One region of the Pseudomonas phenolilytica genome, then DNA from elsewhere that is predicted to be linked to it. Evidence: predicted binding sites of a transcription regulator. Region 1 holds the regulator's gene; the other holds the start of a gene.
What was found. Region 1 encodes LexA, which represses DNA repair genes until DNA is damaged. Its sites were predicted from a motif close to CTGTNTNNNNANACAG; they were not measured.
Positions count from the first base shown of each region.

Region 2: a site for LexA is predicted at 1,002-1,017, ahead of imuA (translesion DNA synthesis-associated protein ImuA). Genes of this name have one in related genera too.

Region 1 is NZ_CP058908.1:2,698,818-2,702,676, reverse strand. It holds gene HU825_RS13035 (L,D-transpeptidase) at 1-415, opposite strand, end outside; gene HU825_RS13030 (TetR/AcrR family transcriptional regulator) at 455-1,162, opposite strand; gene lexA (transcriptional repressor LexA) at 1,354-1,962, shown strand; gene sulA (SOS-induced cell division inhibitor SulA) at 1,973-2,440, shown strand; gene HU825_RS13015 (hypothetical protein) at 2,498-2,737, opposite strand; gene HU825_RS13010 (DMT family transporter) at 2,909-3,754, shown strand; gene HU825_RS13005 (DUF6586 family protein) at 3,770-3,859, opposite strand, start outside.
Region 2 is NZ_CP058908.1:3,188,384-3,192,242, reverse strand. It holds gene HU825_RS15265 (Y-family DNA polymerase) at 1-356, opposite strand, end outside; gene imuA (translesion DNA synthesis-associated protein ImuA) at 364-981, opposite strand; gene HU825_RS15255 (MATE family efflux transporter) at 1,114-2,505, opposite strand; gene pdxB (4-phosphoerythronate dehydrogenase PdxB) at 2,625-3,767, shown strand.

The DNA.
Region 1 (3,859 bases):
GAATGCAACCGTGCGACAGCGGAACGCCCATGGGTTCGCAATCAGGCGTGCCGTGCAGATAGATGTAGCGGCGAAAGGTATCGACATCGCCGAGCCGATTACGGCCGATCTCGCAACCACTCAGCCAGAGAATTCGGCTCAGAATCCAGTCGCGCCCGGGAAAACGCTCGTGAAGCTCGGCCGACCAAATTTCTCCGGTCCAGCGCCGGCCACGCAGCACCGCACCAAGCGGCAGACCGCCACCGATACGCGCACGCACCTGATGCCGGCCACGCGGCGTGCAACCCGAGCCGTTGCGCTCGCCGGCGCCATTAAGGGCAGTGGATACCGCAAAGCGGCAACGCAGCTTCCCGTCGGCAAAGCCATAGAGCTGCTGGTCGGCGAGGGAGATGTACAAACAATCGAGATGGGTCATGGGCGACTAGCTTAAACGAAGGATCTGGCGCCTAGCACCTCACCCCTTCGCCGGCACGGCTACGGCGTTGCGCCTGCCCTTGGGCTGGGCCTCGGCCAGCGCAGCATCTGCCACACCGCTCTCGGCCCGCATGCCAGCCGCCAGGAACGGCACCATCATCCGCATGATCTGCTCGATCGAAGTCCGGGCACCGAAGTCATTCTCGGCAATCGCGCGAAGTGCCTTGATCCCGGACATGCTGAACGCCGCCGCACCGAGCATGAAATGCACGCGCCAGAACAGCTCAATCGGTGGAATGTTCGGCGCGGCCTCATGCACACGCAGCATGTAGCGACGGAATACCTTGCCGTACATATCTTCGAGGTAGCGCCGCAGATGGCCCTGGCTCTGGCTGAAGGAAAGTCCGAGCAGGCGCATGAAAATCGACAGGTCGTCGCCGCTGCGCGGTTTAACCGCCAGGGCCTGCTCCACCAGTATTTCCAGCAGCTCTTCGAGCGTATCCGGCTTATCGGAAATCGACTCGCGGCGATCCAGCTCGCGTTCCAGGCTGGCGCAGAAGGGGCCGAGAAAGCGTGAGAAAACTGCCTGAATCAGCGCCTTCTTCGAACCGAAGTGATAATTCACCGCCGCCAGGTTTACGCCGGCCTTGCTGGTGATCAGGCGAAGCGAAGTCTCAGCGAAGCCTTTTTCAGCGAACAGCTGTTCCGCTGCATCCAAAATGCGCTCGACTGTCTCGGACTGCGCCATGCCCCCTCCAATGACGAACATCTGTTTGAAACTTACGTTTCAGCCAATAGCCAAGTCAACCATGAAAGCGGCGTGGCGCCTAGCTCATCTTCGCATTCACGGCCGTCGCGATCGAATGCTCGCAGAACTCGTTGCCAACACCCGATCACTGTATATAATCCCAGTCACTGTATAAAAGAACAGAGACCGCCATGATCAAGCTGACGCCCCGCCAGTCGGAAATCCTCGCCTTCATCAAGCGCTGCCTGGAAGACCACGGCTACCCGCCGACGCGCGCCGAGATTGCACAGGAGCTCGGCTTCAAGTCCCCCAACGCCGCCGAGGAACATCTCAAAGCGCTGGCGCGCAAGGGCGCAATCGAGATGACGCCCGGCGCCTCGCGCGGGATACGCATCCCGGACTTCGAGCCCGCTGCGCAGGAAGGCAGCCTGCCGATCATCGGCCGGGTGGCAGCAGGCGCACCGATCCTGGCGCAACAGCATGTCGAGGAGTCCTGCCAGATCAATCCGGACTTTTTCCACCCGCGCGCCGACTACCTGCTGCGGGTACGTGGCATGAGCATGAAGGACATCGGCATCATCGATGGCGACTTGCTGGCAGTCCACAGCACCCGCGACGCGCGCAACGGCCAGGTCGTCGTCGCACGGGTCGGCGAAGAGGTTACCGTCAAGCGCCTCAAGCGCGAAGGTGACAAGGTCTGGTTGCTGGCGGAAAACCCCGAGTTCGCACCTATCGAAGTGGATCTCGAACATGAAGACTTCGTGATCGAGGGCTTGAGTGTCGGCGTGATACGCCGCTAGGAGACGTTCGATGCAGTACCTCCCCACACCAAACACCAGGCCGCAGCTGTCCCTCTTCGAGGGACTGATCGCTCATGGCATGCCGCCCTTTCTCGCCGAACCAGCGCCGCCGCAACTCGAGCGCCTGAGTGAGTTGAGCCTGAGCGGCAACAGCGAGCATTGTCGGCTGCTACTCGCCCCCATGCTGCGCGAACTCAGCGATGCTCCCGACAGCCGCTGGCTCACGCTGGTCGCCCCTCCGGCATTTCTGTCGTCCCAGTGGCTACGCGAAACCGGACTGAATCGCGAACGCATCATCCTGCTGCAACCGCGCGGTATTCAGGGCGCGCTGGAGCTGACCTGCAAGGCGCTGACTTCCGGCTGCAGCCACACCGTCGTCAGCTGGTTTGCTCACATGGATGCCCGCATGCGCAGCAGGTTGCATAGCGCCGCCAGCCAGGGCAACACTCAGAGTCTCAACATTCGCCTAGGCCGCTAGTAGTCCCGAAAGGCACATGGATCGTGCCGAATCCCCCCCGCTACACCCCCACCTCGCTCAGTGCAGTACCCGCGGCTCATCCTCGTACTCGATCTCGCCCTCACCTTCTGACATGCGTCCAGCCATCTGCACACCCACGTTGAACATCGCCTTGGCGATCTCCACATGCTGGCCCTGCAGAAAGAGTTTCGCGTCGTCGGAGAAATCCAGCGTCACCAGCACCTCTTCGTCTTCGGCACGGCGCAGGACGATGCGGCCGTCAGGTAGCTCGACAATTTCCAGAAACGAGGTAGGCATTCGATCAGCTCTCCGAGAAAGGCGCGCATTGTACCAGTCGACTATCGACGGGGCAGCCTTCAGGCAACAGGCCAACCCGCCATGGCCGGGTTTCATGGTGGCGGTCCAGGACGTAGCATTGCCCGAACCGACACCGCCCGGCACAACACACCAAGAACAGGCCGAGTATCCATGACGCCCCGCATTCTGCTGCTTACTACCTTGGCCATGTTCGCCTTCGCCGGCAATTCGCTGCTGTGCCGGATCGCCTTGCGAGACACCGCCATAGACCCCGCCAGCTTCACCGGCGTACGCCTGCTTGGCGGTGCGCTGACACTCTGGTTTCTGATGTTGCGACGGGAACGCCGCGCGATACCGGACGGTGACTGGTACGGTGCCGCGGCCTTGTTCGTGTACGCCGCAGCGTTCTCGTTCGCCTATCTGCATCTCGACGCCGGCACCGGCGCGCTGCTGCTATTCGGCGCCGTGCAGCTGAGCATGATCGTCTGGGGGCTGATACGTGGCGAGCGATTCGGCCACTGGCAGATCGTTGGCCTGATCCTGGCGCTGGGCGGCTTGGTATTTCTGCTGCTGCCGGGGAGTAGCGCGCCGTCATGGCATGCTGCGCTGCTTATGCTGGCCTCCGGAGTCGCCTGGGGAATCTATTCCCTGCGGGGACGCGGGACCGTCAATCCGCTGAATGCCACCGCCGGCAACTTCATGCGAGCGGTGCCGCTGGGCATCCTGCTGAGCCTGGCGGGCTGGAATCAATTGCAGTGGGATATCCCAGGCCTGATTTACGCGCTGCTCTCGGGCGCTCTGGCCTCTGGTGTCGGCTACGCCATCTGGTATTCGGCGTTACCCGGTCTAACGGCGATCCAGGCCGCCAGCGTGCAACTGAGCGTGCCACTGTTGACCGCCCTTGCCGGCGCGTTGCTGCTTGGCGAAGCACTGACGGACCGCCTGCTGATCGCCGGCACGGCAATTCTCTGCGGCATTGCCCTGGTCATGCTGACTCGCAAGCCAGAAGCGGCATGATGTGGAAGCGCCCGCTCACCACTCGGTCAGCGACTCGCGAAAGCGCAAGGCCAGACTCTTCAGGTTCTGTCGCCAGAGCTCCAGTTCCTCACGGGTCAGGGCGGG
Region 2 (3,859 bases), 490 kb from region 1:
CGTGGCCAGGGGCCGAACAGGCCGAGGCTGGACTGCACTTCCAGCAGCAGGCAGCGCGGGTAATGCAGGCTGACCTGAGCGCTGAAGCCATAGGCCCAGGAGGCCAGGAAGCGCTGCCAGCGCTCGATGGCCGCCAGATCGTAGTCGGCGCTGGTGAAATTGCGGGTCAGTGCCTGAGCGGCAGCCAGCGTCTGGCCGGGTTTCAGGCCGAGTTCGCGCGCCGACGGATTGACCGCCTGCAGCACGCGCCGCTGTGCCGGGCCGGTGAGCAAGGCCAACGGCGCGGCAGGGTCGCTGCGTTCACGCAGCACGCCGTCCATCGCCAGTTGCGGCAGCAGGATGCAGGCCCAGAGCATGTCCGTGTCACCGCCAGGCGCTGGCGGCGATCGGCCGTGCCGGCGCCAGGCCGCCCCGGCACTTGAGCACGCGCAGTTGCGCCGGGTGAGCGTCGATGGCCAAGCGCAGGGCGGCGGGCGAGGGGTTCAGCGCTTCAGCCTGCGGACGATAGGCGAACGCCAGCGTCTGTCCGGTTTCGGCGGCCACTTGCAGGCGCCGCAGGGCGCGATCTTCCGCCTGCCTCGGCCAGCACACCACGGCGCCACAGCTGCCCGAGCGCAGGCATTGTTCGGTCGCCCACAGCGCATCGCGCCCGCTCGCGTGGACGATGCTCAACTGACGCAGATCGACGCCGGCGGCCAGCCAGGCCTGGGGGTAGGGCAGATGTGGCGGGCCGACCAGCACCACCCGCTCGCCAGTCATGGTCAGCCGGGCAAGGGTCGGCCACAGCAGGTGCAGCTCGCCGGTGCCGGGCGCGGCGAGGAGAATCTCGCTCAGCGCCGCCTCCGGCCAGCCACCACCCGGAAGGGCAGCATCCAGCGCGGCATGTCCGGTCGGCTGGCTGGCGGCTGGGGCGACGATGGCCTGCCCACGCCAGACACGGCGTGCATCGAGCAGGCGATCGAGGGCAACCACGGATGTCATGCGAGGCAATCCAGAAAATACTGTATATGAATACAGTATTCAGTTGCCCGGCTCAGCGGTCAAGTCATGCTGACCAGTGTCATCGCCCCGTCCGCTGATGCAGAGCGTTTCCGAGGATTCGCGTCGATGGACTCAGGCCTGAGCCGGGCGAGCCTGCTGAAGACGAATCGCGCGCCGTGCGCTGCGCGCCAGGCGTATGCTGAGCAGCACCGCTGCACAGCTCAGTCCGGCGATCAGCCCCTGCCATAGCCCGCCGGGGCCGGATGCCGGGCCGAAGTGGTTGGTCAGGCCGAGCACGTAGCCGATCGGCAGGCCGATACCCCAGTAGGCGAAGAGGGTGAAGATCATAGTCATGCGCGTGTCCTGGTAACCGCGCAGGGCGCCGGCAGCGGTGACCTGCACGACATCGGAGAACTGGAACAGCGCCGCATAGAAGAACAGCCCGGACGCCACGGCAATCACCGCGGGGTCGGGCGTGTAGATGCGGGCGATCGGCACGGCGAACAGCAGCATCGCGGTGGCGGAAAAACAGGCATACACCAGCCCCGTGCCCACCCCGACGCCGGCGGCGAAACGCGCATCGCGCGGTGCGCTACGGCCCAGCGCCTGTCCCACCCGCACGGTGACTGCCATGCCCAGCGACAGCGGGATCATGAAGATCAGCGAGGTGAAGTTCAGCGCTATCTGGTGTCCGGCCACCACCGTCGCGCCCAATGCGCCGATCAGCAGGGCAATGACCGAGAAGATGCTGGCTTCGGCAAACACCGCGATGCCGATCGGCAGACCGACCGCCAGCAGAGGGCTGAGCACCGGCCAGCGCGGCCATTCGAAGTGGGCGAACAGCTGACTCGGTCGATACGGCGCGGCGCGGCGCACCCAGAACAGCATGGCCAGCAGCATGAACAGCATGACCAGCGACGTCGCGACACCGCAGCCAACACCGCCGAGTGCCGGCGCGCCGAGCTTGCCGTAGATGAAGATGTAGTTGAGCGGGATATTCAGCAGCAGGCCGAGAACGCCGACCACCATGCTCGGGCGCGAGTGGCCGAGACCGTCGCTGTAGCAACGCAGCACTTGATACAGCCCGATCGCCGGAAAGCCGCAGGCGACAGCGCGTAGATAGCCCATGCTGGGGTCGATCAGCGCTGCCTCGACGTTCATCCAGTGCAGCATCGGCTCGGCGTTCCACATCAGGACGGCGCACAGGCTGCCGAGGCCGCCGCCCATCCACAACGCTTGGCGCACCAGCGGACCGATATCGCCGTGGCGGCCGGCGCCGAAACGCTGTGCCACGTTCGGCGTCGTGGCCAGGATCACGCCGGTCAGGAACAGAAAAACCGGAACCCAGATGGAGTTGCCCAAGGCCACCGCCGCCAGATCGTGCGCACTGACCCGGCCCGCCATCACCGTATCGACGAAGCCCATCGCCGTATTGGCCAGCTGAGCGATCATCATCGGCAGGGCGAGGGCGAAGAGGGTACGCAGCTCGGTCCGCACCCGGCCGGCTCTCGACTCAGAAGGCATTGCATCGTTCCGGTTGTATACAAAGAGCGCGGTAGTCTACGCCGCACGACAGCTGGCCGAAAGGCGGAAAAATGGCGGCGAGGCGTCTAGAATGGGCCGCATCTGAAACGGAGCCTGCCATGCGTATCCTCGCCGACGAAAACATTCCTTTGGTCGATGCCTTCTTCGCCGGCTTCGGCAGCATCCGCCGCATGGCCGGTCGCTCGATCAACCGGGCGGCGCTGGAGCAGGCCGACGTGCTGCTGGTGCGCTCGGTGACCCGCGTCGATCGCGAATTGCTCGCCGGCACGCCGGTGCGCTTCGTCGGCACCTGCACCATCGGCACCGATCATCTGGACCTCGACTATTTCCTCGAAGCTGGCATCACCTGGGCCAGTGCGCCCGGCTGCAATGCGCGCGGTGTGGTGGATTACGTGCTGGGCAGCCTGCTGACGCTGGCCGAACGGCAGGGCGAGGAACTGACGACACGTCGCTACGGCGTGGTCGGCGCGGGCGAAGTGGGCGGGCGGCTGGTGGAGGTGTTACGCGGCCTGGGCTGGGATGTGCGGGTCTGCGATCCGCCGCGTCAGGCGCGCGAGGCGGGGGACTTCGTCACGCTGGAGGAAGTCATCGCCGAGTGCGATGTGATCAGCCTGCATACGCCACTGGAATTGCAGGGTGCACACCCGACCTTCCATCTGTTCGACGCTTCCCGACTGGCGCAACTGCGTCCTGGCAGCTGGCTGATCAACGCCAGCCGCGGTGCGGTGGTGGACAATGCCGCGCTGCGCGAACTGCTGCTACGTCGACCGGATCTGCAGGTGGTACTGGATGTCTGGGAAGGCGAGCCGCAGGTCGACGTCGCCCTGGCCGAATTGTGCCAGCTGGCCACGCCGCATATCGCCGGCTACAGCCTGGACGGCAAGCTGCGCGGTACCGCGCAGGTGTATCAGGCATTCTGTGCTGCCCAAGGGCTGGCGCCGACAGTGACGCTGGACGAGTTGATGCCGGCGCCGGCGCTGCAGGCGCTGAGCTTCGATGGCTCTGCCGATCCACGTGCCCTGTTGGCTACGCTGTGCCGCGCGGTCTACGACCCGCGTAGCGACGATGCCGCGTTCCGTCGCAGCCTGCGCGGTGACGAGGCGCAGCGCCGTGTTGCCTTCGACCAGCTGCGCAAGGCCTACCCGCCACGGCGCGAAATCGACGGCGTGCGGGTGCACATACATGGCGATAACGACGAATTGACCCGTGTCGTGCGCGGGCTGGGTGCGCTGCTGGGCTAGGCCGATTGGTCGGATGCAATTTGCGGCCTGCTCCGCTAGCATTACCCGTCCTGTGCGACACGTGTGTACGTGTCGTGCTTGGTTTGGTTTAC